DNA from 3 places in the Faecalibacterium sp. AF10-46 genome. Region 3 is predicted to be linked to each of the others. Evidence: riboswitches for the same ligand, from Rfam matches in the RefSeq annotation. Region 3 holds a riboswitch; each other region holds the start of a gene.
The links. Region 3 has a riboswitch for thiamine pyrophosphate ahead of thiW (energy coupling factor transporter S component ThiW). Riboswitches for the same ligand answer to the same signal wherever they lie in the genome.
Positions count from the first base shown of each region.

Region 1: linked by a shared signal. The riboswitch ahead of DWV57_RS06570 (energy-coupled thiamine transporter ThiT) and the one ahead of thiW (energy coupling factor transporter S component ThiW) in region 3 are both predicted to bind thiamine pyrophosphate.
Region 2: linked by a shared signal. The riboswitch ahead of thiD (bifunctional hydroxymethylpyrimidine kinase/phosphomethylpyrimidine kinase) and the one ahead of thiW (energy coupling factor transporter S component ThiW) in region 3 are both predicted to bind thiamine pyrophosphate.

Region 1 is NZ_QVGY01000004.1:132,005-142,674, reverse strand. Features, by position in the region: gene DWV57_RS06605 (pyruvate kinase) at 1-116, opposite strand, end outside; gene DWV57_RS14500 (hypothetical protein) at 333-500, opposite strand; gene DWV57_RS06600 (sodium:alanine symporter family protein) at 643-2,034, opposite strand; gene DWV57_RS06595 (MATE family efflux transporter) at 2,233-3,564, opposite strand; gene yfcE (phosphodiesterase) at 3,874-4,419, shown strand; gene DWV57_RS06585 (DNA glycosylase) at 4,419-5,255, shown strand; gene bilS (flavodoxin family protein BilS) at 5,348-5,839, opposite strand; tRNA gene DWV57_RS06575 (tRNA-Ala) at 5,903-5,978, opposite strand; gene DWV57_RS06570 (energy-coupled thiamine transporter ThiT) at 6,119-6,748, opposite strand; TPP riboswitch at 6,831-6,930, opposite strand; gene DWV57_RS06565 (sporulation transcriptional regulator SpoIIID) at 7,041-7,289, shown strand; gene sigG (RNA polymerase sporulation sigma factor SigG) at 7,341-8,108, opposite strand; gene DWV57_RS06555 (sigma-70 family RNA polymerase sigma factor) at 8,193-8,897, opposite strand; gene DWV57_RS06550 (sigma-E processing peptidase SpoIIGA) at 8,946-9,785, opposite strand; gene DWV57_RS06545 (hypothetical protein) at 10,034-10,474, shown strand.
Region 2 is NZ_QVGY01000001.1:526,806-537,475, reverse strand. Features, by position in the region: gene DWV57_RS02605 (ZIP family metal transporter) at 161-913, opposite strand; gene DWV57_RS14925 (hypothetical protein) at 1,006-1,140, opposite strand; gene DWV57_RS02600 (hypothetical protein) at 1,456-1,731, shown strand; gene DWV57_RS02595 (chromate transporter) at 1,859-2,431, opposite strand; gene DWV57_RS02590 (chromate transporter) at 2,428-3,000, opposite strand; gene DWV57_RS02585 (aspartate dehydrogenase domain-containing protein) at 3,109-3,909, shown strand; gene DWV57_RS02580 (NAD(P)-dependent oxidoreductase) at 3,925-4,821, shown strand; gene DWV57_RS02575 (TIGR00730 family Rossman fold protein) at 4,864-5,400, opposite strand; TPP riboswitch at 5,497-5,603, shown strand; gene thiD (bifunctional hydroxymethylpyrimidine kinase/phosphomethylpyrimidine kinase) at 5,661-6,461, shown strand; gene DWV57_RS02565 (TENA/THI-4 family protein) at 6,454-7,131, shown strand; gene DWV57_RS02560 (rhomboid family intramembrane serine protease) at 7,724-8,356, opposite strand; gene DWV57_RS02555 (CYTH domain-containing protein) at 8,353-8,841, opposite strand; gene DWV57_RS02550 (class I SAM-dependent rRNA methyltransferase) at 9,037-10,263, shown strand.
Region 3 is NZ_QVGY01000006.1:71,060-81,729, forward strand. Features, by position in the region: gene DWV57_RS08130 (precorrin-8X methylmutase) at 1-419, shown strand, start outside; gene DWV57_RS08135 (hypothetical protein) at 582-1,964, opposite strand; TPP riboswitch at 2,152-2,259, shown strand; gene thiW (energy coupling factor transporter S component ThiW) at 2,550-3,065, shown strand; gene thiM (hydroxyethylthiazole kinase) at 3,081-3,902, shown strand; gene thiE (thiamine phosphate synthase) at 3,889-4,524, shown strand; gene thiC (phosphomethylpyrimidine synthase ThiC) at 4,727-6,037, shown strand; gene DWV57_RS08160 (alanine/glycine:cation symporter family protein) at 6,214-7,599, shown strand; gene brnQ (branched-chain amino acid transport system II carrier protein) at 7,652-8,932, opposite strand; gene DWV57_RS08170 (ABC transporter permease subunit) at 9,284-10,051, shown strand; gene DWV57_RS08175 (ATP-binding cassette domain-containing protein) at 10,045-10,620, shown strand.

The DNA.
Region 1 (10,670 bases), on a different contig from region 3:
GCCGCCAGCGGCCCGTGGGAAAGATTCATGCGGATGCCGGTCATGCCGGCTTCCACCATGTGCTGCAAGATCGCCGGCTGTGCGCAGGCCGGGCCGATGGTACCATAAAAATCCAAGGTTCATTCCCTCGATTCATTTTTTATTTCTAATGTATATTGTAACATGAACTGTCCGGGTTGAAAAGAGCCGGACGCGGGCAGAATAAGGGGATTGAAAAAATGCGGTAGCAGCCTGCGCAGGGAAATTGCGAAAAATCAAAGATCCGGAACCTTTTGGAGCCGTTTTGGCCCTGAAAAAGTTCCGGGTTTCGTACAGTATTTTTTGGATGCTTTTTATCGGCAAAGGCCGAGACGCTTTTTGAAGCCCTCCCACAGGCGCACCACCCGCTCCCGCGGCAGGAAATAGTTCACCAGCAGTGCAATGATCACACCAATGGCGGTGTCCAGAATGGAGCGCGCCCGGCAGCTGAACCTTGTGCCGGGGGATATCTTGTTCCGCAAGGTGTTCTGCTATACCCGCAAGGACGGCGATTGCTGGGTGCACTGTGTGGCATGGGTACCGGTACACCTGCCCGAATAACAAAAGAGGCTGTTGCACATCGTTTTAGCCGAAAGTTCAACAGCCTCTTTTTGTTGTGGGCAATCAGCCCTCCGATGCAAAAAATTCTTTGGTCAGCCTGACCACTGTGCCGGAAAGCAGCAGCAGCGCGAGCAGGTTCGGAATGCTCATCAGGCCGTTGAAGGTGTCGGCGATGCTCCACAGCAGGCCCAGATCCATCGTTGCGCCCAGAATGGACACAAAGGAGTAGACCAGAAAGAAGGGCTTTGCCACCTTATCGCTGCGGCACAGGAATACCAGGAACCGGGAACCATACAGGCCCCAGCCGATGATGGTGGAAAAAGCAAAGCAGCACAGGGCCACGGCGGTAAAGATGGAAGCCCAGCCGCCGTAGGTGGTGGTAAAGCCGCTGATGGTCAGCTCTGCACCGGCTGCGGTGCCGTAGTTCACGGTGGTGCCGCTGCACAGAATGACCATGGCAGTCAGGGTGCAGATGACGATGGTATCAGCAAACACTTCAAAGATGCCGAACATGCCCTGCTTGACCGGCTTTTTGGTGTCGGCGCAGGCGTGGGCAATGGAACCGGTGCCAAGGCCGGCCTCGTTGGAGAAAATGCCGCGGGACACACCCTTCTGCATACTGACGAACAGGCTGCCGATGGTGCCGCCGGTGAACGCTGCCGGGTTGAACGCACCCGCAATGATGGACTCGAACACATAGGGCAGGCGCTCAAAGTTCAGCACCATAACGCCCACGGACAGCACGATGTAGAACAGAGCCATAAAGGGCACCAGCTTTTCGCTCACGCTGCCAATGCGCTTGATGCCGCCCAGCAGCACCATGGCCACCAGCATGGCCACTGCGATGCCAACCACGAGGTTCAGGGTAGAAAGCGCACCGCCGCCCACCACGCCGTACTCCAGCAGAGCGGTATCGATAGCGGCAACGATGGTATTTACCTGTGTGGCATTGCCGGTGCCAAACACGGTCAGCACGCCAAACAGGGAATACAGCACAGCAAGAAACTGCCAATGCTTGCTCAGGCCGTTTTTAATGTAGTACATGGGGCCGCCTACCCATTCGCCCGCCTCGCTGCGCTCACGGTAGTGCACCGCCAGCGTGACCTCGGCAAACTTGGTGCACATGCCCAGCAGGGCAGAACACCACATCCAGAACACGGCACCCGGTCCGCCAATGGCGATCGCGCCTGCCACACCGGCAATGTTGCCGGTGCCCACGGTGCCGGCCAGCGCGGTGCACACCGCCTGAAAGGGGGTCATGGCACCATCGGAAGCATCCTTTTTGCGGAACATGCGTCCGATGGTGGTCTTGATGGCGTAGGGAAATTTGCGGATCTGCAAAAAGCCCGTGCGAACGCTCAGGAGCAGGCCTACGCCGATGATGCACACCATGGCGGGCACGCCCCAGATGAATTGGTTGACCGCCTGATTGACGGCCGTGATCGTCTCGATCATATTTTTCCCACATCCTCTGTTAAATTGCGATTTTCCAGCCGCAATGCCGGAAAATAAACACCTCATTTTACCGCAGTTTTTGCGCACTGTCAAATAAAATGCACAAAAAAGAGGGAGGGCTTTTGGCAAACTCTCCCTCAACTGCTTGAAACTATTTTATTTTACTTGGCCTTCGCCGTCCAGCGCTTTCAAGAAGGCTCAGCACTTTCCAACTGCCTTGCGGTACACCGGGTAAGCCACGATGGCGGACAGCACTTCGGTGATCCAGAATGCATGCCACACACCGTTGGCACCAAGGAAATGGCACAGCACAGCGGCCAGCGGCATGATGAATACGATGTAGCGGCACAGCGAGATGACTAGCGATTCTGCGCCCTTGCCAAGGCCTTCCAGTGCACCGGAAGAGGTGGTGGATACGGCAGAAACCACAAAGCCCAGACAGATGATGCGCAGGGCAGTCTGGCCGATGGCGACGGTTTCGGGGTTGGAGGTGAACAGCTGCATCAGCGGGCGGGAAGCGAACAGGCAGATGACCGTGCCCGCAGCCATGATGACAGCACTCATGATGAGGGTGAGTTCGTAGAGCTTTTTCACGCGGGCGTGCTGCTTGGCACCGTAATTGTAGCCAATGAGCGGGCGCATACCCTGCACGATGCCGTTGGCGGGCAGATACAGGAAGGTCTGCAGCTTGTAGTAAATGCCCAGCACCACCACGTAGCTCTGAGAAAAGCCCGCCAGCAGGCCGTTCAGGAAGGTGACCAGCAGAGAGGGCAGGGCCAGATTGAGGATGGCCGGCACGCCGATGGCATACAGTCTGCCGTCCAGTGCGGCATCCGGGCGCAGGCAGCTGCGGCGCAGTCGGACAGGCAGCTCAGTACGGACGTAAACGAAGAGGTAAACGCACAGGCTCAGCAGCTGGCCGATGCCGGTGGCAAGGGCCGCACCTGCAATGCCCATGGCAGGCACCGGGCCAAGGCCGAAGATCAGGATGGGGTCCAGAAGGATGTTGCACACACAGCCGAAGATCAGCGCCGCCATAGTCACCTTCATGCGGCCCACGGCCTGAAACATCTTTTCAAAGGCCAGTGCCGCCATGTTGATGGTGGCAAACAGGAATACGATGGTGGAGTAGGTGATGCCGGATGCGATCAGGCCTGCGTCGCTGGTGAACCGGCGCAAAAAGCCCGGCATGATGACAATGCTGACAATGGTGATGAGAATGCCGTGCATCAGGCTCAGCGCCATGCCGTGGGTGGCGGCAGTCTCGGCCTTTTTGTGGTCGCCTGCGCCAAGGTACAGTGCGATCATGGCATTGATGCCAATGCCAAAGCCAATGGCAATGGCGTTGGCAAAGTTCTGGATGGGATACACCAGACTGAGGGCAGTCATGGCATCCTCGCTGATACGAGCCACGAACAGGCTGTCCACGATGTTGTACAGGCTGTTCACCAGCATGGAGATAACGTTCGGCAGTGCCATGGATACCAGCAGCGGCAGCACCGATTTTTCTTTCATAAAGGTCTCGTTCATAGTGTTTGCATTGCTCCTGTAGAGAAAAGAAATGAATTACTGCAGCCGCGGAATCGTCAGGGCGAGACTGCTCGAAAACAAACGCAGACGCAAAAAAGCCACACAATGGCTTTTTTGAAGTCATTGTGTGGCGAAAAGTAGCATACTGCTGTAAAAATCCACACGAATTTTATTAACTGTAGGATAACACGGCTTCCGGCAGATGTCAAGAGGTCAAACGGATAAAGTATGACTTTTATAGACTTGACCATTTTTCACCGGGAGGCTAAAATAAAAATAGATACTTTATAAAATAAGGAGAATCCTGCCATGAAATGGATGATCGCATCCGACCTGCACGGGTCGGCGTTTTATTGCAAAAAAATGATCAAAGCGTTTGAGCGGGAGAGAGCAGACCGGCTGCTTTTGCTGGGGGATCTTTTGTATCACGGCCCCCGCAACGACCTGCCGGAGGGCTATGCCCCGAAGGAGGTCATCCCGCTCCTGAACGGGCTGAAGCCGGCGCTTTTGTGCGTGCGGGGCAACTGTGACGCTGAGGTGGATCAGATGGTGCTGGATTTTCCCATTCTGGCCGACTATGCGGTGCTGCCGGTGGGCAGGCGGCTCGTTTACGCTACCCACGGTCATGTGCACAACCTGAAAAACCTGCCGCCGCTGGCTCCGGGGGATGTCCTGCTGCATGGACACACCCACATTCCGGCGTGGACAGAGTTCGGCGAAGGCAATCTCTACCTGAACCCCGGTTCTGTGAGCATCCCGAAGGAGGGGAGTGCACATAGCTATATGACACTGGAAGGGGAGACTTTCCTTTGGAAAACGCTGGAAGGCGAAGTGTACCGGGAGCTGGAGCTGTGATGGGGGCAATGGAGCTGGAAGAGAAAACGGTTCAGATCCGGGATGATTTCGACCCGGACAAAATTCTGGAAAGCGGCCAGTGCTTTCGCCCCCGGAAGCAGGCGGAGGGCTGGTATCGGTTTGTTTCCGGGAGACAGCTGCTTTACCTCAGACCACTGCGCAGCGGAACCTACACGGTGCGGTGTGAGCCGGGCGCATGGGAAACCTTCTGGCACGGTTACTTCGACCTTGGCCGCAGCTATGCCGCCCTGCGCGGAAAGCTGGACAGCCGGGACGACTTTCTGCAGCGTGCCATGGAATATGGCCGGGGCATCCGGGTGCTGCGTCAGGATGAGTGGGAGATGCTGGTCAGCTTCATCATCTCGCAGCGAAAGAGCATCCCGGCTATCCGCAGGGCGGTAGAGCTGCTTTCGGAGCGGTTTGGCGAGCGGCTGGGCAGCGATAGCGAAGGGCCGGTGTATACGTTCCCGACAGCAGAAGCGCTCTGCTGTGCCGGGGAGCAGGCGCTGCAGGAGTGCGGTCTTGGCTACCGCACCCGCTACGTGCTGCATGCGGCGCAGCAGGCGGCAGAGGGCACACTGGACCTGAAGAAGCTGGCTTCCCTGCCCGATGAAGCACTTTTTGCCCGTTTGATGGAACTGGACGGTGTGGGCAAAAAGGTGGCAAACTGCGTGTGTCTGTTCGGCTATGGCCGTGTGGGCCGTGTGCCGGTGGATGTCTGGATCGAACGGCTCATCCGGGACGAGTTTGCCGGGCAGGACCCGTTCCCGCAGTTCGGGCTGGAAGCAGGCATCGTGCAGCAGTACCTGTTCTTTTATAAAAGAAGCGTGGGATAAGAACCGCGGAGCCGCAGGCAGGAGCGTAGGATCATCCGCTAAGCAAAAAAGGCAACGGCTTCCTCTGTTTGAGGAAAACCGCTGCCTTTTTATCATTTTACCGCCTGCTTTAATCGTTCCAGATCTTCTGCATCCGGGTGAGAAAGGGCGTTGTCAAAATTCTCGATCAGCGCATCCAGATTGGGCAGATGGATCGGCTGCTTTTTCATGCCCTCATACCGCTGGCGTACCGAAAGCGGCATCTTGCCCTGACACATATAACGGCCGAAGACTGTGTTGCTCCTGTCCAGCGAACCCTCCACCTTTTTCAGGATCTTGTTGAAATACTCCTCACTGCCGCCAAAGCCGGCGGTGCCAAAAAGGAAGATATTTTTGCCGTGCAGCTGCTTCAAAAAGTCCAAAGTGCTTTCGTCGGCGTTTCCCTTGTCTGTCCAGAAGCCCACATAGAGGGCATCCGCTTCCATGGCAGCAGGGTCCGGGGTGCCAAAATAGCAGCAGTTTTCCTGTGGCAGACAGGCGTGCAGCGTGTCTGCCAATAATTTTGTGTTGCCTGTTTTACTGCTGAATACGATCGCGTAGCTCATAATCTCTCCTTTGGTCGGTAACAACAAAAAACACCACACGTTTCCGTGCGGTGCTTTTCCTTCTGGTGGAGAATACCGGGATCGAACCGGTGACCTCTTGCATGCCATGCAAGCGCTCTCCCAGCTGAGCTAATCCCCCAGACGTTCGTGCCGTGCCTGACGACAGGAGTAATTATACCAGCGCTTTGCCGGATTGTCAACAGCTTTTTGGGATTTTCTGCAAAAAAATTCCCGCCGGGGAAATACCCTTCCCGGCGGGAAAAATGACTGCGAAAAAACTTACGCTCTTGCGTTCTGCGGGTCGAAGATCTGCGGTGCGACACGGATCAGGATCACCACAAGGACCGTGGTCAGAATGGCTTCGGGCAGCATGTAGGTGGCGTTGTACACGGCGCTGTACAGCCAGCACAGACCGTCCACGCTCATGTTGGAGATGCCGGGAAAGCCGATCTCGGTCATCCAGCTGAAAGCGTAGTCGTAGTCCTTCCAGACGATGTAACCGGACAGAAAGCTGCACAAAAAGCGCAGCAGGCACACCACAAAGGCGCTGACACCGACACCCACGGTGCGGCGGCGGAACGGCTTTGCGATCAGGCAGGCAAAGCCCAGCACCGTGAAGGCCAGAAGGTAGTCCAGCAGCACGCAGCCCACCTGTGCCGTGAGGGTCTGGCAGTATGCCAGATTGCCAAGGCCCTGCACAAGCTGGATCAGGCTGTTGACGAACGCAGTCATGATGCCCCACTTTGCGCCGTGGCGGTAGCTCATTACCAGAATGGGCACCATGCTGAACAGGGTGATGGAACCGCCGTGGGGCATGAGCGGGATCTGGATCATGCTCAAAACGGTGGACAGGGCGATCATCAGTGCGCCCTCCACCAGAATGCGGGTCTTGGAATAGGTTTTGGTCATAGGGATTCCTCTTCTCAGAACGATAGTACACAAAAACAAAATGCGCCCGCTTTCCAGCAGGCGCACGGGGTTTGTGAAAGAACGGACAGTTCTGCAAACTCCCACGCCGGCATTGTCCGGTCTGGTAAAAGGGTACTCCGCAAAACGCGGATCTCAGCCTTTCGGCGCCCCTGTTTTTATGTCCAAGCAAAAGTATAGCGCATCCGGCGCAAAAGTCAAGCCCCGGCGGAACATATCTGCCCCGGCCTGTGCATAGGCTGTACTATAAGTTCACAATGGGAGGAGTCTGGATATGAAGGGAGACCCCGAACAGAGGGCGGTACAGCTGGGCGAATATATCGCGGCCAACCGGGCCACAGTGCGTGCGGCGGCAGCGGTGTTCGGGTGCAGCAAGTCCACCGTGCACAAGGATGTTGCGGTGCGGCTGCGGACGCTGCAGCCGGAGCTGTTCCGGCAGGTGCGTGCGGTTCTGGCCTGCAATAAGGCAGAGCGGCATCTGCGCGGCGGTGCGGCCACCCGGCGCAAATACAGCCGCAGATAAAAGACGGCACACTTCCGAACAAAACGGAAGCTGTGCCGCCTTTTTTAAGGTTCAGTCCCGGGTGCGGAACTGGCTCAGTGCGCCTTTTTCCAACCGGCTGACCTGTGCCTGACTGATGCCGATCTCCTGCGCCACCTCCATCTGGGTCTTGCCCTGCAGGTAGCGCAGCTCCATGATCCGCTTTTCCCGCGGGGTCAGCCCGGCCACGGTCTGCCGGAACTGCAGCCCGCTGATCCAGCTGTCCTCGCCGTCCGGGTCCCGCACCTGATCGATCACATACATCGCATCGCCGCCATCGGTGTACACCGGCTCTTCCAGACTGATCGGCTCCATCACCGATTCCAGCGCAGCGGCCACTTCGCGCCGGGCAAGGCCCGCCGCCTGCGCGATCTCGTCCATGGTCGGCTCGCGGCCCAGCTGCTTTTCCAGCGCTTCGCGGCTCTGCATGGCCCGGTAGGCGGTATCCCGCAGGCTGCGGCTCACCCGCAGGGCATTGTTGTCCCGCAGAAAGCGCCGGATCTCCCCAATGATCATGGGCACGCCGTAGGTGGAGAAGCGCACCGGCTGGGCGGGGTCAAAATGATCGATGGCCTTGATAAGCCCGATGCACCCCACCTGAAACAGGTCGTCCAGATTTTCGCCGCGCTGGGCGAACCGCTGCACCACGCTGAGCACCAGCCGCAGGTTGCCTTCCACCATTTGTTCCCGGGCTGTCGCATCACCGGCGTGGGCGCGGGCCAGCAGTTCCCGCTTTTCGGCTTCGGTCAGCACAGGCAGCTTTGCAGTGTTCATGCCGCACAGCTCCACTTTGTTGTACATCCAAACGCCCCCGGTCTGTTTTTGTTCTCACCGGGAGTATGGCCCTGCGTGCAAAGCACTATGCACGGGAAAAACTGGGAGCCGTTATTCGTTTTCCAATTGTACTTTTAAGGTATGGATGATCCGTTTTTCCAGCCGGGAAATGTAGCTTTGGCTGATGCCCAGTGCGTCGGCGGCCTCCTTCTGGGTGCGCTCAATGCCGTCCGCCAGACCAAAGCGCAGCTCCATGATCTGACGTTCCCGCGGGGACAGGCTGTCCACGGCCCGGCGAAGAACGGCGCGCTCCGCATCCTGTTCCAGCCGCTGGCTGATCTGGTTCTCATCACTGCCCAGAATATCAGAAAGCAGCAGCTCGTTGCCGTCGCCATCCACGTTCAGCGGTTCGTCGATGCTGGCTTCCTGACGGCGGTTGGAGCTTTTGCGTAAGTACATCAGAATTTCATTGCCGATGCAGCGGCTGGCGTAAGTGGCCAGCTTGATGCTGCGCTCCGGCGTGAAGGTGTTCACCGCCTTGATCAGCCCGATGGTGCCAATGCTGATCATGTCCTCGGCAGGCACACCGCTGCTTTCGTACTTTTTGGCAAGATACACCACCAGCCGCAGGTTGTGGGTGATCAGGTCGTCCCGGGCGCAGGCGTCCCCCTCTGCCATGCGGGCCAGCAGGGCCTTTTCCTGTTCCGGGGTCAGGGGCGGGGGCAGGCTGGGCGCGCCCGCCAGAAAATGTGCGCCGCCGCAATAGCCCAGCCGTGCAAGGAGCCAACGCCAGAACCGGTGCAGAACATGAAACATGAATACCCCTCCTGTACATCTATAAGTATCGATCGCATCAAGTGCTTCTCAGCGGATGCCCAGCTGTACGGCCAATTCGCTGCCCAGCAGAGCTGTCCATGGCTGCTGTGTTTCCGGGCGGCAGAATGCGGCCAGAATGCCCGCTGCACTGCCTTTGCTGGTGCGCAGGGCCTTGGCCGGAACGGCAGGCAGCACGCAGTGCCCGGCAATGGTGGTGCAGGGCACCAGCCGCACCCGCAACTCCGGCGGCGGTGCTGTGCCGCAGGCAAAATAACTGTCCAGAAATGTGCGCAGCTCCGGCGGCAGGGCACTGCGCACGGCAGGATAACAGACCAGAACCACTGCCTGCCCGGTCAGCGGGTCCTGCACGGAGAAGCCGGTGTCACAGAAAGCCTGTACGGAGAGGACTGAGCCTTCCAGCTCCAGCACAGCGGCAAAGCAGCGGGTGCCTGCACGGCCAAAGCAGAACAGTACGCCGCGCAGCACAGCAAACACTGCACCGCAGCACAGCAGCAGCCGGCCCGGAGACAGCGGCAGATAGACGCAGAGATTTGCGCTTTGCACCCCGGGCAGCAGTACGGCTCCGCACAGCAGCAGGTTCAGCAGCAGATACCACGCACACAGCTGCACAAAATTGCGCAGGCCCGGCACGCCGTAAGCCGCAGCTACAGCAGCACAGCAGGTGAATACCTTATAAAGGAAAGCTGCAGGCCCGGGCAGCTCCGGCAGCAGAATGCCCAGCGAAGCTGCTGACGCTGCCGCACTGCCCGCCATCAGCCGCAGGCCGCTGCACTGCCGCGCGCACAAAAGCCCTGCGCCCAAAAGCAGTGCTGCTGCGGCCAGAAAGTTCGTCAGCAGCAGTTCGTCCAGATAGATCACGGTTTTCATACACGGTCCCTTTCAAATTCCAGTATCTTCCAGTTTTGCAAAAAAACATGTCGCTGTGTGCAAAAAAGCGGCTTCTGTAAGAATTTTGAGACCGGATTTTCACAGTCTATCACATTTTTCACATTTTTTTCAAAAAAGTACTTGAACATTTCTGGAAAGTGTGGTATATTATTGCCATCCTAGTAAGGGACGTAAGCCAAACAAATGGCTTGCAAATATCTTTCTAAATTTGAAGGGAGAAATTCATTATGATGATGCCTGCAAACTTCTCTGCTGTTGCAGAAAACGAAATGACCTATGTTGTCGGCGGTAGCCTGGTTGATGTCCTGGCTCCTGCTATGACCACTGCCAACTGGCAGAACGTCTCTACCAACGTGATCAAGATCGTTGGCAACGCTTTCATCGCTAACAATGCTAGCAAGGCTTTCAACACCCTGTTTGATGGCTACTATGTTCCCGGCGACATTGTTGGCGGCCTGGTCGGCTCTGTAGCATCTGCTTACAAGAAGGGCGCTTCCGCTCTGGCTGGTGAGTGGGCTATGGGCCTGGGCGTTCTGAACGCTGGCATGAGCATCCTGGGCGGCCTGTCCGCTATCTACACCCTGGGCAGCAGCCCCATCGGCCTGGAGACCAAGGGCCAGGGCCTGACCTTCAACAAGTACAAGGCAGACGGCTCTCTCGACGCCTAATTTATCTGAATAAGATAGATAGTTTGATTTGACATAGCGTTTGCTGTGTCAGATAAAAAGAGCTAGAGACCCCGCACAAGACGAGCGATCGTTTTGCGCGGGGTCTTTGTTTGCGCAAAAACTGAGCAGGCTGTGGGAAAACGGCGCAGGGATGGAGCAGGATCGGACAATCTCAAAAAATCTCCATTGGCAGACA
Region 2 (10,670 bases), on a different contig from region 3:
CGCATGAAACGATCAAATAGGATAGCCCAAAGTCAGAAAATGTGATGTTCTCTAAAATCCAAAAAGCGCAGTACATTCTCTGCGCTTTCGCGTTTTGTACTGCGCTTTTCTTTTATCCTGTTATTTTAACGGCATTGATTTTGCAACAGCCCTTTTTTTCTTACAATGCCACATCCAGTGCCATCATCAGCGCAAATCCCAGCACAATGCTTACAACACCGGCAGGCTCATCGCCCTCCACGGCCTGCGGGATCATCTCCTGTGCGGTCACGCACACCATGCAGCCCGCCGCTGCGCTGAGCAGCCACGGCAGCGCAGCACTGACCCATTCGGCCAGAGCAAAGGCAAGCAATGCCCCCAACGGCTCTACCAGCCCGGAAGCCGCTCCCGCAAAAAACGCCTGACTGCGGGTGCGGCCATTATGGGCCAGCGGCAGGCTGACTGCTGCACCTTCCGGGATATTCTGCAGACCGATGCCAAGGCTCAGCGCCAGCGCACCGCTGATAGCATCCGGCTCCCCGGTCAAAGCCAGTGCAGCGGCAAGGCCCGCCACCATACCCTCGGGCAGGTTGTGCAATGTTACAGCCAGCACCATGCGTCCGCCGTGTCCGGCCCCGCCTGCCAGCAGCTGCCCGGCAAACTGTTCCACCTGCAAAAGGCCCACTGCGCCAAGCACAAGCCCCACTGCCGATGGGATCCATGCCGGAAGCGGCAAAGTCTGTCCGCGCTGGATAGCAGGCAGCAGCAGGCTCCACACACTGGCCGCCAGCATAATGCCCGCTGCCATGCCGCACAGGATGCGCTGCGTGCAGGGCCGCGACTGCCGCCGCAGCAAAAACACACCTGCTGCTCCCAGTGTAGTGCACGCCGCCGGGAACAGCAGCACCCACGCAGTGAAAACGATCTGGTTCACGATACATTCCCCCTTTGCCCGGTGTATGTGCGCCGAAGCAAAAAGGTGCAGAAAAGCCCGTCACACAAAATACAGTGTGACGGGCTTTTCTGTCAGAATGCGATGGCATCTTCTTCGCTGTCAAAGTCATTCTCCGGTTCTTTGACCAGCTTTACCTTCTGGCCTACTGTAAACGGCTGAGTGCCGAAGCGGTAGTTGAGTCCGGTCAATGTAACATAGTACTTCATCTTTATTTCTCTTCAGGAAACATGCATTCCCGTCTTGATTCAAATGAACAAATAATGAAAGAAATTACAAAGGGATTACAACGCGGTAAAAAATTCTTTCCTGAGTTTCTCTGCGCTTCGATCAGTTTAACAAAAACTCTTTGACTTTTAGCGATAAATTATAACAAAATCGTAGATTATCATTGAAATCTCACTTCTTAGCCCAAAAAGCTCTTGATTTTTTCGCAAAAAAGACTAGAATATCCACTTGCAGAAAGGCACTTCCTGTAGGGCCTTCTGCAAAATACATTTGCGTATGGCAAGGAGATTTTAGATATGAAACTCAAGAATGTTTGTGTTGCTGTTGTTGCTCTGGCTCTGGCTGTTGGCATGACCGCTTGCGGCGGTTCTGCTTCCTCCACTGCTGCATCCTCTTCCGAGGCTGCTTCTACCAGCACTTCTGTTGCTGCTGAGGCCGAGGAGAACGCTTCTTCCGCTGTTGCAGAGGAGAACGGTTCTTCTTCTGAGGCTGCTTCCAGCGAGGCCGCTTCTTCTGAGGCCGCTTCCAGTGAGGCTGCTTCCAGCGAAGCTGCTTCTTCTGTTGCAGCTTGATCGCACAGCGCCTAAATTCCAATAAAAGCTGAAGCCGGGCACAGGGAGCCATGAGTTTTCCTGTGCCCGGCTTTTTACAACAAAACGCACCGGATCTTTCAACGAGAACCACCCGGCGCGTTATTTTTTATGCTCCCCAGAACAGGATCCCCAGTCCTGCAGAGAGCAGGATCATCCCAATGGGCGATGGTGCTTTGCCCTTTTTCCGGCGGCAAAGGGCATGCAGCCCCCACAGCAGCAGGAACACCACAATGGAACGGAGATCCGGTGCAATGCCTGCCTTGTCCGCTGCAAATCCGGCCAGCGTAGAAAGCGCCATGTTGACAGCAGTTGCCAGGATCATCGCCACCACACAGGGACGAACGCCGCCAAGAACTGCGTTGACTCCCGCATACTTCATCAGGTTCTGCAGCACCGATGCAACGAGCAGGATAATGACAAAGGACGGCAGCACCACACCCAGCGTCGCACACAGCGCGCCCCAGAAGCCGCCCTGTGAAGCGCCGATGAAGGTAGCCATATTGATAGCCAGCGGGCCGGGTGTGGATTCCGACACGGCAATGAAGCTGAGAAATTCGCCTTCTGTCAGCCAACCGTGTCCTAAGACCGTTTCCCGCACCAGCGAGATCATCCCGTAGCCGCCGCCAAAGGACAGCGCGCCGATCATGAGAAAATTCCAGAAAAGTTCTACATAGATCACGGCTTCTTCTCCCCCTTCCGCAGCTGCTGTACTGCATACACCAGCAGCCCGGCCGCACCGCTGAACAGGATGTAAAAAATGGAAGAGAAGGACACTGCTGCAATGGAACAGCCCACCATCGCTGCCGCAACCGTGGTCAGGATGACAATATTGAAGACGCTGTGTTCCAGCTGCTTCAGCATTTTCAGGCCCGCCGAGAGGATCAGATAGATCACACACACCTGAATGCCGTGGAACGCACTTGCCACTACCGACAGGCGGAGGAACTGGTCAAAGAACAGCGAGATCAGATAAATGACCGCGAAGGACGGAAGACATACCGCCACCGTGGACGCTGCCGCACCTGCCGCGCCCTCGATCTTGTAGCCGATATAGGTGGCACTGTTCACCGCCACCGGGCCGGGCGTAGACTCCGCAATTGCCACCATGTCCAGAAATTCTTCTTTTGTCACCCACTTTTTCTCTTCCACAAATTCATTCTGCAGCAAAGCCACCATGGCATAGCCGCCGCCAAACGTGAACGCTCCAATTTTGAAAAACGTCCAGAAAAGCTCCTTTGTTTTCGACATAGCTTTCTCCTTTCTTGCACCTTATTATATCATTTTTTGTTTTGATATGATATACTTTAATGGAATATGCTGTTTTCTTTGGAAAAAGCAGAAAAAGGAGTTTAGGATATGAAAACAAAATTTGGTATCGTAGGCTGCGGCTTTCTGGGCGGCATTGTGGCCAACGCATGGAAGAACGGTCTGCTGCCGGACTATGAGCTGGTGGGCGTGACCAGCCGCACCCGTGCTTCGGCAGAAAAACTTGCCGCCGAGGTCGGCTGTCCCGTCTGCGATGATGTGGATGCTCTGCTGACACTGCAGCCGGAATACATTGTGGAGACTGCTTCGGTGGAGGCTGTGCGCGCCATGGCTGTGCCTGTACTGAAAAAAGGCGTGAATCTGGTCATTATTTCCATTGGTGCCTTTGCGGACCTTGATTTTTACGAGCAGGTCAAGGCCGCTGCCGTGGAGGGCGGTGCCAAGGTGCATCTGGCAAGCGGTGCCATTGGCGGCTTTGATGTGCTGCAGACCGTCACCCTGATGGCCGAGGCGCAGAAGCTGGCCGAGACGGCAGGCATTGAGACCCACACCGGAGCCAAGGGCTTCCGCAACACGCCGGTATGGGCCGACCACCTGCTGACCGATACCGAAAAGACCACCGTGTTCACCGGCAATGCCAAGCAGGCCATTGCCACCTTCCCCCGCCGCGTGAATGTGGCTGTTGCCACCTCGCTGGCCACCACCGGCCCGGAGATCACCGGCGTGACCATGCACTCGGTACCCGGCTGGGTGGGCGACGACCACTGCATCACCGCCGAGATCGAGGGCGTGAAGGCCGTGGTGGATATCTGCTCTTCCACCAGCGCCATTGCCGGTTGGAGCGTAGTTGCCCTGCTGCGCAACCTCTCCTCCCCTGTATGCTTCTATTAAAGGAGGACTTTACTGATGTTCAACAAACTGGTGGCCATTGAGCCGGTAAGCCTGATTCCTTCCGCCGAGGAAGCGCTGCATCAGTACGCAAAAGAAGTGGTGCTGTACCGCGATATCCCGGCCAGCGATGACCAGATCGTGCAGCGCATCGGAAATGCCGATGCCGTGCTTCTGAGCTACACCTCCCGCATGGGCAAAAATGTGATCGAGCGCTGCCCGAATATCCGTTACATCGGCATGTGCTGCAGCCTGTATTCTGAGGAAAGCGCCAATGTGGATATCGCCTACGCCCGCACCCGCGGCATCAAAGTGCTGGGCATCCGGGACTACGGCGACCGCGGCGTTGTGGAGTACGTCCTGCATGAGCTCACCGGCATCCTGCACGGTTTTGGGATGCCCATGCTGCGGGACGAGCCGGTGGAGATCACCGGGCTGAAGGCAGGCATCATCGGGCTGGGTGTGTCCGGCAAAATGATCGCCGACGCGCTGCAGTTCATGGGTGCCGACATTGCCTATTACAGCCGCACCCGCAAGCCGGATGCCGAAGCTGTGGGCATGGCCTATAAGCCGCTGGCACAGCTGCTGACCGAGAGCGAGGTGGTGTTCACCTGCCTGAACAAGAACGTACTGCTGTTGGGCAAGGACGAATTTGCACAGCTGGGCGCAGGCAAGGTGCTGTTCAACACCTCCATCGGTCCGGGCTTTGACTCTGCTGCTCTGGAACAGTGGCTTGCTCTGCCGGGCACCCACTTCTTCTGTGACACCCGTGCCGCTGCCGGCCCGGTGAGTGAAGACTTCTTTGCCCGTGAGAATGTGCATTGCGCGAATGTTTCTGCCGGACGCACCAAGCAGGCTTTTGTGCTGCTGAGCCAGAAGGTGCTGGCAAATATCCGCACTGCACTGGGAGAATGATATAAAAAGGAAACGCTTCCCGGGCCGGGGAAGCGTTTCCTTTTAGGCTTTATTCAAAATTGTTGTAATCTCTTCCAGATTCGCCGCAAATCGGATGCCCTGCTGGCGCTGCGGCGTGGAAAGGCCCTTCTCGATCATTTTGGCAAGCAGTGCTTTCAGGCTGTCGTAGTAGCCGTTCAGATCATACAGGATGCAGGGCGCGTCCAACTGGCCCAGCGAGACCTTGGACATTACCTCTGCGATCTCTTCCAGCGTGCCGGTGCCGCCGGGGAATGCGATAAAGGCATCGCCCAGCTCGATCATCTTCGTCTTGCGCTCGGTCATGTCCTTGGTGACGATCAGCTCGGTCAGGCCATCGTGCTGCAGCTCCTGCTGCACAAAGAACTGCGGTTCCACACCGGTCACCGTGCCGCCTGCGTCCAGCGCGCTCTGGGCAAGCTGACCCATCAGGCCGCTGCGGGAGCCGCCGTACACAAGGCGGTGCCCGTTTGCACCGATCCAGCTGCCCAGTTCCCGGACAGCTTCCGCCAGCGCAGGATCATTGCCCGCATTTGCTCCAAGATAGACCGTGATGTTCATGGTATTTCCCCCTTTGTTTTTTCCATTTTACCACGCAACGGGCCGATTGAAAAGGGCCATCCCCTTGCAAATGCAGCGGCACTGTGGTATTCTTGAACGCAGAAAAAAGGGAGCCTGCAAAAGCAGGCTGAGAGTGGGCTGTTTGCCCAGACCTGTGACCTGATTTGGACAATGCCAACGTAGGGAGATACTGCTGCTTCAAAGTGCGGAGGTGCCTCCTTGCGGGCATTTCCGCATTTTTTGCAAAGGAAGTTGTAACCATGAAAACTGCATTGACGATTGCCGGCAGCGATTCCAGCGGCGGTGCTGGCATCCAAGCCGATATCAAAACCATGACTGCAAACGGCGTGTACGCCATGAGCGCCATTACCGCACTGACTGCCCAGAACACCACCGGTGTGACCGGCATTTTTGAAGCCACACCCGAATTTCTGGCACAGGAGATCGATGCCATTTTTACCGACATCTACCCGGATGCCGTCAAGATCGGCATGGTATCCTCGGCAGAGCTGATCGGTGTGATCGCCGAAAAGCTGCACACCTACGGCGCAAAGCATATCGTGGTGGACCCGGTGATGGTTGCCACCTCCGGCTCCAAGCTGCTGCGGGACGATGCCGTGCAGGCGCTGACCGAAAAGCTGCTGCCCATGGCAGAGGTGGTCACCCCCAACATTCCGGAGGCTGAGATCCTTTCCGGCATGAAGATCACCGATGCGGCCGGAATGGAGGCCGCTGCAAGGCTGATCAGCGAGAAATACCACTGTGCCGTGCTGTGCAAGGGTGGCCACCAGATCAACGATACCGACGACCTTCTGTGGCGGGACGGCTGCGGCAAATGGTTCCGCGGCAAGCGCATTGCAAACCCCAATACCCACGGCACCGGCTGCACCCTGTCCAGCGCCATTGCGTCCAATCTGGCAAAGGGCTATGATCTGGATGCATCGGTGGAGCGCGCAAAGGCCTACATTTCCGGCTGTCTTTCTGCCATGCTGGATCTGGGCCACGGCTCCGGCCCGATGGACCATATGTTTGCACTGAAGGGAGAGTTTGTGGGTGAGTGAGCAGACCTTTGTGCAGCAGCTGGTGCAGGAAAGTCTGCCTGTGTGGGAGAAATGCCTGCACTCAAAATTTCTGACTCACCTTGCGGATGGCACACTGGATGAAGCCTGCTTCAAGGGCTACATCGTGGAGGACAGTCTTTACCTGCGGGAATATGCCAAGGTGTTTGCCTGGGGCATGACCAAGGCAAAGGATATGCAGACCATCCGCACCTACTATTCCCTGCTTTCCTTCGTGAATGAGAGCGAGGATGCAGCCCGCCTGCACTATCTCAAGCACTTTGGACTGACCGATGAAGGCATCCAGAGCCTGCCGCTGCGGCCGGAGAACCGTGCCTATGTGGACTCTATGATCGAAGCCGCCAAAAACGGCGAGGGCGCAGCCGAGTGCATGATGGCCTGCCTGCCCTGTATGCTGAGCTATGGCTGGATCTTCCAGAAACTGCTGGAAGAAAAGCCTTCCGTGCAGGATACCCTTTATGGTGCACTGGTGGTGGACTATGCTGACAAGGGCTATGAGGCGGCCTGCCGCGACTGGGCCGCGTTTGCAGAAAAAGTCTGCGAAGGCCTGAGCGACGAACGCCTTGCCCGCTGCCGCGAGATCTTCCATGCCTGCTCGGAGCACGAGCTGAGCTTCTGGGCCATGGCAGCTTCCCCGCGCAGTGACCTGTAATTTTTCCTAAAATATAAAATGCACCCGGCCTGTGGGCAGAACCGCAGCAACCGGGTGCATTTGTTTTGTTCAGATTTTCGTGGCCGCAGCCGCAGGCATGAGCCTTCGTGCCGGAAACAAGGGAACCCTAAAACAAAAACTCCCCCGGCTCTTCTGCCGAGGGAGTGGAAAAGAAAAACGCCCCTAACAGAAGAACTCTCTTCTGTCAAGGACGAATAAAATTTGGCCTTTTATCCGCGGTGCCACCCTGACTTCATGGGCATGACCCCATGCACTTGGCGGGATGCCAACACATCCCCGGCAACTGACGTATGCCCTACGTTGCAGAATACTGTGCGGCGAAAATCCGCCGCATTTCCCTGCACCCTCAGCGGTCCATTTCGGGAAAATATAACGCAAAGTCACACTTTCCTTGACGAACTGTTTCCGGTCTGCTTCTCAGCTGCGCAGGCTCTCTGTACAGGCATGGTTCGCCGTTATCTCCACTTCAACGGTTTAGTGTATTGAATTTTGCTATATTAAACCACAGATTTTTCGTTTGTCAATCCCTGTTTGCAATTTTTTTCAAAATCAGCCTATGTCCACAGTGGGTTCAGCGCTTCCGGCGGCCGTTCGTGCTGGAAAACTTCACCGCTTTTGCCGGTCTGCGGCGGCTGTGCAGCGCACTGTAGTAGCCAAAGGCTGTGCCGCATAAGCCGCCCACAATATGCATGAAGTTTGCTACATTGTCGTGCACAAAAATGATATCGTACACCTGCTGACCAAAGTACAGCGCTGCAACCAGCAGCATGGTGACCGGGATGCCGCCGGAGAAGCCCGCCAGCGACGAAAGCATGATAAGCATGAACACGATGCCGGACGCGCCCAGCAGCCCCGAACGTGGGAACAGCACGCATTGCAGCACGCCGGTGACCAGAGCGGTGAACACCATGCCGCACAAAAGCGGCTTGCTGCCGTACTTTTCTTCCATTGGCGGGCCAACAACGAGCAGCAACAGCATATTATTCAGAAAGTGATCCCAGCTGGCATGGCCCAGCACATGGCCGAACAGCCGGATGTAGAACAGCGGGTCCTTCAGCGAGGAGCGGTAGACACAGAACAGATGCATCGTCGTCCACCCGTCCGTCCACTGGTCGAGGAACAGCACCAGAAGTGACAGCAGGAAAAATGTGAGGATCACCGGAGAGTTGTACTGCAGTTCCAGTTTGAGTTTTACTTTTTTCATCCTCTTGTCTCCACCCAGTATTCGCCCATGCTCTGGCCGGGCTGGTTCGTCACTTCATCCTTAAGGTAATCGCCAAGGCCGCAGCTTTCCGGCTGCCATGCAAGGGCTGCTTCCACCGTGGGGTACTCCACCTCGGCATACCAGAACTCGGTGGGCTGGCCTTCGTCCACATGGTTCACTTCCAGCACAGAACCGTCCGGCAGGGTGTAGCTGCGGCGCAGCTTCGGGATGAGAGGTTTAGCGATAATCTTGTATTCCAGATCATCAAACAGTTCTTTGTCGATGCTGCGCTCGATCTCCTCGCGGGCAAGGCCGCCCCCGGATTTGAAGCAGAGGATGTAGTCCGTTCTGCCGCCAGTGAGGGCTTCTTCCCGGATGCGCACGGTGGGCCGCACGCTGATATAGCCCTGCCGCATGGCAAATTCCTCCCTGAGGGGCAGCCCCTCCGGCCAGCCCTTCACCATCCATTTGCGTTCGATCTCCATAATGCATCCCTCTTTCATGCGGTTTTTTGCATTTCTTATTTATAATAACATGATTTTGTGCTATTATAAAGGGTAGATTTTTACTCCTTCAGTCTGCTTCGCAGCCAGCTCCCTCAGTGAGGGAGCCTATCTGCACGGTAAGCGTGTCGAGCGAACGCGGGACGAAGGGAGTTCGTTCATGATAAGGAGAACCATATGAAAGAACGCGCTTACCCTGTGTATACCGTCAACAAACACGCCGAGGGCCTGCTGGTGGGCGGGCACCCCTGGGTGTATGAGAACGACATCCTCCATTCCCCGGAAAATGAGCCGGAAAACGGCACTCTGGCCGATGTGGTCAGCACCAAGGGTTCCTACCTTGGCACCGGCTTTGTCTCGCTCAAGAGCAAGATCCGCGTGCGGCTGATCTCCCGCAATGCCAACGACACCTTTGATGCTGCGTTCTGGCGCCGCCGGGTGGAATATGCATGGAACTACCGCAAGACCGTGCTGGAACCTGCAGACCTTTCTGCCTGCCGCGTCATTTTTGGCGAAGCCGACCAGTTCCCCGGGCTGACTGTGGACCGGTTCAGCAACATCCTCGTCACGCAGACCCTGAGCGTGGGCATGGAAAAGCTCAAGCCCATCCTCTTCCCCATTCTGGCAGAAGTCCTGCGCGCCGACGGCCAGACCATCGACGGCATCTACGAGCGCAACGATGAGGCTCTGCGCGCAAAGGAAGGTCTTGAGCAGAACAAAGGCTGGTTTGAGCTGCCCGGTGAGCCTCACCCGGCAAGCACCCAGACCGAGATCTGCGAGAACGGAGTTTACTATCATGTGGATTTCGAGAACGGCCAGAAGACCGGCTTCTTCCTTGATCAGAAGTACAACCGCCGGGCGGTGGCACGCCTTGCTGCAGGTCACACCGTGCTGGACTGCTTTACCCACACCGGCAGCTTTGCACTGAACGCCGCTGCGGGCGGCGCTGCCCGTGTGACCGCCGCCGACATCAGCGCCGAGGCCATTGCCATGGCGCAGCGCAATGCCCAGCGCAACGGTCTGACCAATATGGACTTTTTGTGCGAGGACACCTTTGAGCTGCTGCCCCGCTTGGAAAGAGAAGGACACCCCTACGATTTTATCATTCTGGACCCGCCGGCCTTTACCAAGGCGCGCCGCACTGTGGAGAACGCCATGCGCGGTTACAAGGAGATCAACTACCGTGCCATGAAGCTGCTGCCCCGCGGCGGCTATCTGGCAACTGCCAGCTGCTCCCACTTTGCCACCGAGGAGCTGTTCATCAAGATGCTGCGCGCCGCTGCAAAGGATGCTCACCGCCAGCTGCGGCAGATCGAGGTGAAGCAGCAGGCACCGGATCATCCGATCCTGTGGGGTGTGCCGGAGACGAATTATCTGAAGTTCTTCCTCTTTCAGGTGATTTAACGATTTTAAAATTGCTCCGCTTCGCTCTGCAATTCATTAAGGTATTTTATTTTATATTTTCGTGTTTGTCGCGTCCTGCGGGACGCTCCAAACGCATTTTCACAAAAGGGGTCGTAGCGGGTAGTAGCATCTGCGGCTGTCACGCAACGGATAAGCCTAGGTTTTGCAAATGCAATTGTCCGTAACGACTCCTCCCGTGAAAAAACAGTTCCGGCGGGCCCGCAGGCCTGCCGGAACTGCAAATTTAAAAATATTATTTCCGCTGATATTGCCAGAGCGCAAGCGGAGGCAATTCCAAATCGTTCTGTTCCGGTTTAAAGGTTCAAAAGTCATACCAAGTGCGGATGCTCCAAAAATGCAGGAAGCTGTTTGTACAGAATCGTCAGATTTGTCAATTGCCTTTTTGG
Region 3 (10,670 bases):
CAAAGCCGGGCCTGAAAAAACTGAACGGTGAAGCCATCTGCTACATGGCAGACCCCGCTGTGGCCGAAGCCGCAAAGCAGGCGGGCACCACCCGTGCCGTTGCCGCCATGCACCGCGCTGCCCGGGAGCACCCGGGGGCCATTCTGGCCATTGGCAATGCGCCCACGGCCCTTTTGACCATTGCGGAGGAAATGGAAGCCGGTCTGCGGCCTGCACTGGTCATTGGCGTGCCGGTGGGGTTTGTGAATGTGGTGGAAAGCAAGGAAGTACTGTTTGCCGCCTGCGAGCGATACGGCGTGCCTGCCATCGCCGCCATGGGCCGCAAGGGCGGCAGCAATGTGGCTGCAGCCATCTGCAACGCCCTCATTTACTCTGCCGCCGAAATGCTGGATCCCGCAGCAAGAGGGTGGAAAGGATAAGGCGGAAACAGCATAATATCAAAAACCCGGAACCCTTTTTGAGCCGTTTTGGCCGAGAAAAGGTTCCGGGTTTTGTTCATGATTTTTTCAGAGAGATATTTTGCAACAGCCCCATTTTCACGGAAAAGGTCCGAACCGAGCACGGCATCCACACTGCCGGCATCAGGCTGCGGGGAACGTCTTGTTCCACACTTCGATCACCTTGAACTTCGGGGTCCAGCCTTCGGGCTCAAAGCGGTCGCCCTTGGCAGCCATGGTGCCTTGCTCGGTGCACCACTGTGCGGCCTTGGCCATATCAGGGTCGGTCACATCCGCAAAGGCGGGTGCGCCTGCGGGTTCGGGCCTGCCTGCGGTGTTCCACACCAGCAGAGCCAGCTGGCCGCGGTTTGCGGGGATGGCTGCGCCCTCGGGCAGGAGGCTGTGCAGGATCACGCGGGTGGCGATCTCGTAGCCGCCCCAGATGGCTGCACCGCCAACGGCCACGGCGGCAATGGTACCGCCTGTGGTATCAGGTTCCACGCCGAAGTCTTCATCAAGAGGTTCGTCCGGGTCGATGGGCTGATACGGGTCAAGCGAGCTGGCCGACCACTGAGCGACCAGTTCCACCGGGCCATTGGGCATTTTAAAGGTAAAGGTTGTGCTGGTGCTTTTGTTTGTCTCTGTCCAGCCGCCCTCCGGCTCTTCGGGTGCAGTGCCGGTGGAGTTCCACTTCTCAAACTCCATCCAGTAGCCGTCTTTCAGGGTGGTAGCCACTGTCACCGTTTCGCCTTCCTTGATCCAAAGGCTGCTGAGTGGTTCGCCGTTGATGGTCACACTGCCCAGCCTGTCGTTGATGGATACCTTGTACAGCTGGTCCCGCTGTGCTTCCAGCGTCACATTGCCGTAAGGCATTTTAAAGGTGAACTCCGGGCTGGTCTGCCAGCCGTCATCCGGCTCTACGGGTGCTTTGCCGGTATACGTCCACTGCAGGAAGGGGTTCTCCTCCGTGCTCTCGGCCCGGACGGTGACCGGCTGGCCCGGCTTCACGATCTTTTTGGATGTGCCGGTGTCGCCGGTTCCGTCCACGATGGTGCCGTGTGTGACGTTGACATCGTACAGGGTCGTCCTGTGTGCCACCAGGAGCACTATGTCGGACGGCATGGTGAAGCTGAAGCTCGGCTTGTGCTCCCAGCCTTCCTCCGGGTCTACAAGAGTCGTGTAGCTCTGCCACTGATCAAATTCGTGGTGGTCGTTGATGAAACCATCCACAAGCTTTACGGTAACGCGGACGCCTGCCGGTGCCTGATAGACCTGCTTACCGTCCACAAAGAACTCGGCTTTACTCTTATCTTCATACAGGTGATATGTCTCCCGATACGCTGCGCTCAGGCTCACGTTGCCCTCAGGCATCTTAAGGTCCGTTGTTGTCCCGCCTTTTGTAAGCGTGATCATCGCCGCGCTTCCTATTTCCGGTTCTGCCGCCAGTGCCGGTGCGCACACGCTCAGCACCATGCACAGCGCCACGAGGGCTGAGAGCAGCCTTTGGGTCAGGGTCGTCTGCTTCATACGGAATTCCTCCTTTTTGCTTACGGGGGGGGGTATGCGTCCACCTTGAAAATACCATATTTCACCTTCTTTTTCAATAAAACCTGCGTGAAACGCCCCAAAAACTGCGTGAAAAACGTTTTGCACCGCTGTGCGCGCCTTTGCCCCCTCTTGCAATTTGTGCGCAAAGGGTGTAGAATACAATCACAATCAAATACAGGGGAGCTTGTGAAGCAGGCTGAGAGGAAGTACCCAAACTTCGACCCTTTTACCTGATGCGGATAATGCCGCCGTAGGAAGTCAGAATGGATGATTTTTTGCAGGAGGCACCGCGGAAGGTGTCTCCTGTTTTTTGTTGTGCACCTATTACCATTAAGGAGGATGCCTTGTACTTTTCTGCGGAAGTGCCGCAGCGGGCTGAGGGGGAGCGCCCTGAGCTTTGTGACCGTCAGCGATGGGAAGCCGTGTTCCGGCGTGAGAGGAGACCAGAAAGTCTCGACCGCTTCTTATAGTTCCTGCGCCGGGTCTGGCACCGGGTGCGGGCTGTTTGCGGAGGCGCTGTATGGTTTTTGCTGCTTCCGCAGGTTTGGAAAGGAGCCTTGCCTTATGAAAAAACTCTCTGTGAAAAAGCTGGCGCTGGCCGGCATGCTGTGTGCTCTGTGCGTGGTGGGCAGCGTATTCAGCTTCCCCATGTTCGGCAGCAAATGTGCACCCATCCAGCACATGGTCAATGTGACCTGCGCGGTGCTGCTTGGCCCGTGGTGGGGCGTGGGCGTGGCCTTTGTGGCCTCGCTGCTGCGCAATCTGCTGGGTCTGGGCAGCCTGATGGCCTTCCCCGGCAGCATGTTCGGCGCACTGCTGTGCGGCCTTGTGTACCATAAGACCAAAAACATCCTTGCCACCATGGTGGGCGAGGTGTTCGGCACCAGCATTCTGGGCGGCCTGTGCGCTTACCCGGTGGCCATCTTCCTCATGGGCAAGAGCGCTGGCGATATCGCGTTCTATGCCTACATCGTGCCGTTCCTCATCTCCACTGCAGTGGGTTCCATCATTGCGGGCGTGCTGGTGTACAGCCTGCAGCGCTCCGGCGCACTGCGCTCCATGCAGCAGAGCCTTTCTTAACGAAGGTGCGTGCAAATGTTTAAAACAGAGTTTGAAAATGTCCGCCGCACCTGCCCGCTCATCCATAACATTACCAACTACGTCACCGTGAACGACTGCGCCAACATGGTGCTGGCCTGCGGTGCTTCGCCCATCATGGCCGACGATGCCGCCGAGGTGGAGGACATCACCACCATCTGCGGCGGTCTGAACATCAACATCGGCACCCTGAACAGCCGCACCATCACCAGCATGCTGCTGGCGGGCAAAAAGGCAAACCAGCTGGGCCATCCTGTGGTGCTGGACCCGGTGGGTGCGGGTGCATCCCGTCTGCGCACCGACACGGCTTTCCGCCTGCTCAGGGACGTAAAGTTCACCGTGATCCGCGGCAACATCTCGGAGATCAAAACGCTGGCCTCCGGCGCGGGAACCACCAAGGGCGTGGATGCCGATGTGGCCGATAAAGTTACTGAGGCCAATCTGGATTCTGCCGTGGCCTTTGCCAAGGCCTTTGCAGCCCAGACGGGTGCCGTTATTGCCATTACCGGTGCCATCGACATCGTGGCCGATGCCCACACCGCCTACTGCATCCGCAACGGCAATGCCATGATGAGCAGCATCACCGGTACGGGCTGCCAGCTTTCGGCCCTGACGGCGGCGTTCGTCACCGCCAACCCCGGCCATCCGCTGGAAGCCGCTGCAGCCGCAGTGTGCGCCATGGGCCTTGCGGGCGAGACCGCCCACAAGCGCCTGACCCCGCTGGACGGCAACTCCACCTACCGCAATTATATCATCGATGCCATTTACAATATGACCCCGGATCAGCTGGAAGAAGGAGCAAACTATGAAGTGCGATAAGCAGAACATGCTTCTGTATGCCGTCACCGACCGCGCATGGGTGGGCAAACAGACCCTCTATGAACAGGTGGAGAGCGCCCTGAAGGGCGGTGTCACCTGTGTGCAGCTGCGTGAAAAAGAGCTGGACGACGAAGCCTTTCTGAAAGAGGCTGTGGAGATCCATGCTCTGTGCCAGCGCTACGGCGTGCCGTTCTTTGTGAACGACAACGTGGACATTGCCATCCGCTGCCACGCCGAGGGCGTGCACGTGGGGCAGGAGGATATGGCCGCAGCGCAGGTGCGCGCCCGTGTGGGCGAGGGAATGATGATCGGCGTTTCCGTCCACAGTGTGGAGGAAGCACGGGAAGCCGTCAAGCACGGCGCAGACTGCCTTGGCGTGGGCGCGGCCTTTGCCACCCACACCAAGACCGATGTGGATGTTCTGCCCCACGAGACCCTGAAGGCCATCTGTGATGCCGTGGACATCCCGGTGGTGGCCATTGGCGGCATCCACAAGGAGAACATCCTGCAGCTCAAGGGCACCGGTGTGGATGGCGTGGCCCTTGTGAGCGCCATCTTTGCAGCAGACGACATCGAGACCGAGTGCAAAGAGTTGAAAGCCCTGTCGGAGCAGATCATCTGACCGATCCCGCGGCAAACCGGGGACACCACCTTGGGCCGCGTTATAAAATTCATGGAGAAAATCAACATGAAAAGCGTATTTTGCGCAGGTGCCGGCATCCAGAACGTTCTGTTTTTTCTGAATGACGGCTGCCTTTCCCTACCCTTGTATGACCAGCACCCTGCTGTTCAGAGATAAACTGTCATTTGGAGGAACAGAGCGTATGCAGACTTATACCACTCAGATGGATGCTGCCCGCAAGGGCATCATCACGCCGCAGATGGAGATCGTGGCTAAAAAAGAGTATCGCACCACCGAGGAGATCCGCCAGTGGGTGGCCGAAGGCAAGGTAGCCATTCCGGCCAACAAGCACCACGAGTGTTTAAACCCCGAGGGTGTCGGCTCCATGCTGCGCACCAAGATCAACGTGAACCTTGGTGTCTCCCGCGACTGCAAGGACTACAACGTGGAGATGCAGAAGGTGATGAGCGCCGTCAACATGGGTGCGGAAGCCATTATGGATCTTTCCAGCCACGGCAACACCCAGCCCTTCCGCCAGAAGCTGACCCACGAGTGCCCGGTGATGATCGGCACTGTGCCGGTGTACGATTCGGTCATCCACTACCAGCGCGATCTGGCTGAGCTGACCGCACAGGACTTCATCGATGTGGTGCGCCTGCATGCAGAGGACGGTGTGGACTTTGTTACCCTGCACTGCGGCATCACCCGCAAGACCATCGAGCAGATCCGCAAGCACAAGCGCAAGATGAACATTGTCAGCCGCGGTGGCTCTCTGGTGTTTGCATGGATGAGCATGACCGGCAACGAGAACCCCTTCTACGAGCACTTTGACGAGATCTGCGAGATCTGCGCCGAGCATGATGTGACCATCTCGCTGGGCGACGCCTGCCGTCCCGGCTGTCTGGCCGACGCCACCGATGTGTGCCAGATCGAGGAGCTGGTGCGTCTGGGTGAGCTGACCAAGCGCGCATGGGCACACAACGTGCAGGTGATGGTGGAAGGCCCCGGTCATGTGCCCCTGAATCAGGTGGCTGCCAACATGGAGGTGCAGAAGAGCATCTGCATGGGCGCACCCTTCTATGTGCTGGGACCCCTCGTCACCGATATCGCCCCCGGTTACGACCACATCACCGCTGCCATCGGCGGCGCTGTGGCTGCAGCCAGCGGTGCAGCTTTCCTGTGCTATGTGACCCCCGCCGAGCATCTGGCTCTGCCCAATGTGGACGATGTGAAGCAGGGCATCGTGGCCTCCAAGATCGCTGCCCACGCCGCCGATATCGCCAAGGGCATCCCCCACGCCCGGGACATCGACGATAAGATGGGCGATGCCCGCCGTGTGCTGGACTGGGATGCACAGTTCGCCTGCGCACTGGACCCGGAGACCGCAAAGGCCATCCGAGATGCCCGTCTGCCGGAGGACGACCACAGCGACACCTGCAGCATGTGCGGCAAGTTCTGTGCCGTGCGCAGCATGAACAAGGCGCTGGCCGGTGAGTACATCGACATTCTGTAAAAATCTTCTGTTTTGCGCGCAGCAGCGTGCATCTTCCTCCGCCGCCCGGTATGACCGCCGGGCGGCTTTTTTATTATCGATTATTTCTATCAATTTTTTAGAATTTACAATTCTTCTGTACTGTACTATAATAAAGTCAACAACTTCATTCACCCAAAGTACAGGAGGAATCTGCCTTGCTGGTAAATCTTATCGAATCCGTCTATCGCCTTTTGTGGGGCGACTTGTTCACCATCCCGCTGGGCGGCGGCATCGGCATTTCCTTCATGGTGGTGCTGCTGTTCACGGCGGGTATCTGGTTCACCTGCCGCACCCGTCTTTTGCCGGTGCGGCTGTTCCGGGATATGATCGCCGCCGTGTGCGAGAAAAAGCAGGGCAGGGACGGCCTTTCCTCCTTCCAGACGCTGGTCATTTCCACCGCCACCCGCGTGGGCATGGGCAATCTGGTGGGCGTGGTGGCCGCTGTTTCTGCAGGCGGTGCCGGTGCGGTGTTCTGGATGTGGGTCACTGCCATTTTGGGTGCGTCCACCTCCTTTATCGAATCCACCCTTGCCCAGAAATACCGCCAGCCCGACCCGCTGTACGGCGGCTGGCGCGGCGGCCCGGCCTACTATCTGCATGTGCTGGCGGAGCGCAGGCGCGGCAAAAAGCTCAAACGCTCTGTGGCAGCGGCGCTGTTTGCGGTGTCTGGCCTCATCTGCTGGTGCGGCATCAGTCAGGTGATCTCCAACTCGGTCAGTTCTGCGTTTGAAAATGCGTTCCATATTCCGCCGCTTACTACCACACTGGTGCTCACGGCCATTGCGGCGGTGATCGTGCTGCGCAAGAATGCCACCGTGAAAAGTCTGGACGTGATGGTGCCCATCATGGCGGTGTGCTATTTTGTCATCACCGTGGGCGTCGTGCTGTTCAACCTGCCCAAGCTCCCGGCGGTGTTCGGGCGCATCTTTGCGGAAGCGTTCGGTCTGCAGCAGGCCGTGGCTGGCGGCTTTGGTGCTGTGCTGATGAACGGTGTCAAGCGCGGCCTGTTCTCCAACGAAGCGGGCAGCGGTTCGGCACCCTGTGCAGCTGCCGCCGCAGAGTGCGACGACCCGGTCAAGATGGGCTTTGTGCAGGCACTTGGCGTGCTGATCGATACGGTGGTGATCTGCAGCTGCACGGCTTTTTTGATGCTGCTGGTGCCGCAGGAGATCACGGAAGGACTTGCGGGCATGGACCTTTTGCAGACTGCCCTGCAGTACCATCTGGGCGGCTTTGGCGTCGTGTTCATTGCGGCCACGCTGGCGCTGTTCAGCTTTTCCACCTTTCTGGGCGTTTTGTACTATGCCCGCGGCAATGTGGCCTATCTGTGCGGCGACAACTGGTGGAGCCAGACCGTGTATAAGCTGATCGCGCTGGCCATGCTGGTGATCGGCGGTATGCAGGCCTACACGGTGGTGTGGGATCTGGGCGACGTGGGCATCGGCCTGATGACTATTTTCAACATGATAGCCTTGGTGCCCATGGCAAAGGAAGCGCTTGCCGCCCTGAACGACTACGAAAAACGCAAAAAACTGCAGTAAATAGCAAAGGCCCGGCTCCCTGTAACATGGGAACCGGGCCTTTCAGGTTATTTTATTGCAGATCAGATTTGTTTAAAAGCAGTCCGGCTGCCAGTCCCACCGCTGCAGGCAGCACCCAGCCAAAGCCCATGCTGCCCAGCGGCAGAGCGTTGGCGGCGGCAGATACTGCCCCCAGCGGCAGCGCAGCGGCGATGCTCTGCAGGGCGGTCAGGCCCATGCACAGCGGATACACCGCCCGGTGCTTTTCAAGGCCCGGCATAAAGGAAAGCAGGATCAGCACGATGGCTGCGGGATAAATGGCGTTCAGCACCGGAGTGGACAGCCGGATGATGGCAGCAAGGCCGAGGTTCGATACCAGCATACTGGCCACAGCAAAAAAAGCTGCGATGGCAGGGTAGGGGATGCGGGGCAGCAGCTGATGAAAATACTGACCCACGCAGGCGATCAGGCCCACGCAGGTGTTGAAGCATGCGATCACAAAAATGGCTGCGACCAGTACAAGGCCCGCCCGGCCGAACAGCGTTTGCGCCAGAGCGGTAAGCACCTCGGCACCGGTGGCAAGGCCCGGATACACCGTGCCGGTCTCGGCCCCGGCGTGGCCCAGCATGGCGTACACCACCAGCATCAGTCCGCCTGCAATAAAACCGGCCCGGATGGTGCCGCCCTCCACGGCACGGCTTTCTGTGACACCCCGGGCGCGGATGTTCAGGGCGATGACCGCGCCAAAATTCAGCCCGGCCAGCGTGTCCATGGTCTGGTAGCCGTACAGGATGCCCTGCACAGCGGGCAGGGCTGCGTACTCTGCGCTGGGTGTGCCGTAGTGTGCCGCCAGCGGATGGATGAGACACCCGGCAAACAGCACCACGATGAGCACGATCAGGCAGGGGCAGAGGATGCGGCCCAGCCAGTCGGTAAGCTTTTCCGGCCGCAGCGCCACCAGAAAGGCCGCTGCAAAAAACAGCACCGAGTAGGCCAGCTGCAGCCCGGTACCGCCGCCTATCAGCGGCACCAGCATCTGGAAGGAGGTACTGGCGGTGCGGGGGATGGCAAGGCAGGGCCCGATGGAAAGATACACCAGAATGGTGAACACCATGGCGAACACCGGATGCACCCGGCCGGCAAGCTTATCCAGACCGCCTGCCCGTGCCACAGCCACCACGCCCGCAATGGGCAGGCCGACGGCGCTGACGGCAAGGCCCGCAAAGGCAGGCCAGAGGCTGGTACCGGCCTGTGCGCCCAGATGCGGCGGGAAGATCAGATTGCCTGCACCAAAAAACATGGAAAACAGTGTAAAGCCGACCAGAAGCAGATTTTTGCCGGAAAGCTTCTGCATAGGACAGACACCTCATTTCTTTCTTGCATCAAAGATGACAGAGATTTATACAGCTCAGTTTATCGTTTTATTGATTTCATGTCAAGAAAGAAAAACATGAAGAAAAGTAATGGCAGGCATGATAAGCTCTTATGCATCATGATGCACGGGTCATTGGCGTTTGGAAAAAGATGTGGTATTATAATGCATAATGTAGAACTGAGCAGGCCATCAGGGCGCTTTCTTCGCGAAATTCGGGGCTTCCAGCTCCCGCCCTGTTGCCTTATGGCAACAGGGTCCTATCCTCGGATCATTTGCTGAAGAAATTCCCTGCCGTCCTGCATTTATTTATAATCAGGAGCAGGTAAGTTTATGAAGCGACATAAACAATTTTTTCAGCGGCTGGGCGCTGCGGCCTTCTGGCTGGCGGTGTGGCAGTGCGCCGCCATGGCGGTGGGACAGGAGGTGTTCCTTGTTTCGCCGGTGCAGGCGCTGCGCACCCTTTTGCAGCTTCTGCCGCAGGCAGAGTTCTGGCAGCGGGTGGGCTTCAGCTCCGGACGCATCCTGCTGGGCTTCGGGCTGGGCGTGGCCGTAAGCATCGTGCTGGCTGTGGCCGCACAGGCGTGGCACACGGCAGATGTGCTGCTTGCTCCGGTGCTGCAGCTGGTCAAAGCCACGCCAGTGGCAAGCTTTATCATTCTGGCGCTGGTGTGGGTGCGGGGGGCATCGCTTTCGGTGCTCATCAGCTTTTTAATGGTGCTGCCCGTGCTGTACGGTGCGGTGCGCATCGGCATCCAGAGCGCAGACCCACAGCTGTTGGAGATGACGAAGGTGTTTCGCCTGCCGCTGGGCCGACGGCTGCGGGCGGTGTGGCTGCCTGCGGTACTGCCGGCTTTCCGGCAGGGATGCAGTGTGGCCCTTGGCATCTGCTGGAAGAGCGGCGTTGCCGCTGAGGTGATCGGCCTGCCCAATGGCAGCATCGGCGATGCACTCTACCGGGCCAAGATCACCCTTTCCACCGGGGAGCTGTTCGCATGGACGTTTGTGATCATCCTGCTCAGCGCCGGGTTTGAAAAGCTGTTCCTGCTGCTTCTGGACTGCGTGACCCGCGCCGTGACCGGGGAGGTGCCGCAATGCTGACCATCGAGCATCTGACAAAACAGTTCGGGGAGAAAACGCTTTTCCGGGATCTCTGCCTCACGGTGGAAGGCCCGGCGGTGCTGTGGGCACCCAGCGGCTGGGGCAAGACCACATTGCTGCGCATCCTCATGGGGCTGGAAGAACCCACTTCTGGCATAGTACAGGGCGTTGGCCGGGTGGCAGCAGTGTTTCAGGAAGACCGGCTCTGCCCACAGCTGACAGCTGTGCAGAACGTGACGCTGGTATTGCCCGGCAGTGCGGAACAATACAAGGAGCAAATCATAAAAGATTTTCAACAGTTTGGCATGGATGCTGCCGCACTGGCCCTGCCTGCCGCACGGCTTTCCGGCGGACAGAAGCGCCGCACGGCTCTGCTGCGGGCTTTGTGGGCCGCCAGCGATACGCTGCTGTTAGACGAACCCTTTACCGGCATGGACCCGGACACCCTTGCCGCTGCTGCGGCGCTGCTGCGGGAGCGCTGCGGAGAAAAGCCTGTCTTGCTGGCTACCCACGACCGCGAAGCCATCCGCCTTCTGGGCTGGCCGGTGGTTGAGCTGGAAAATGCCTGAGCCTGCATCTATCCTGTAGAATGAAAAATCGGAAAGACCAGAACGGCCTT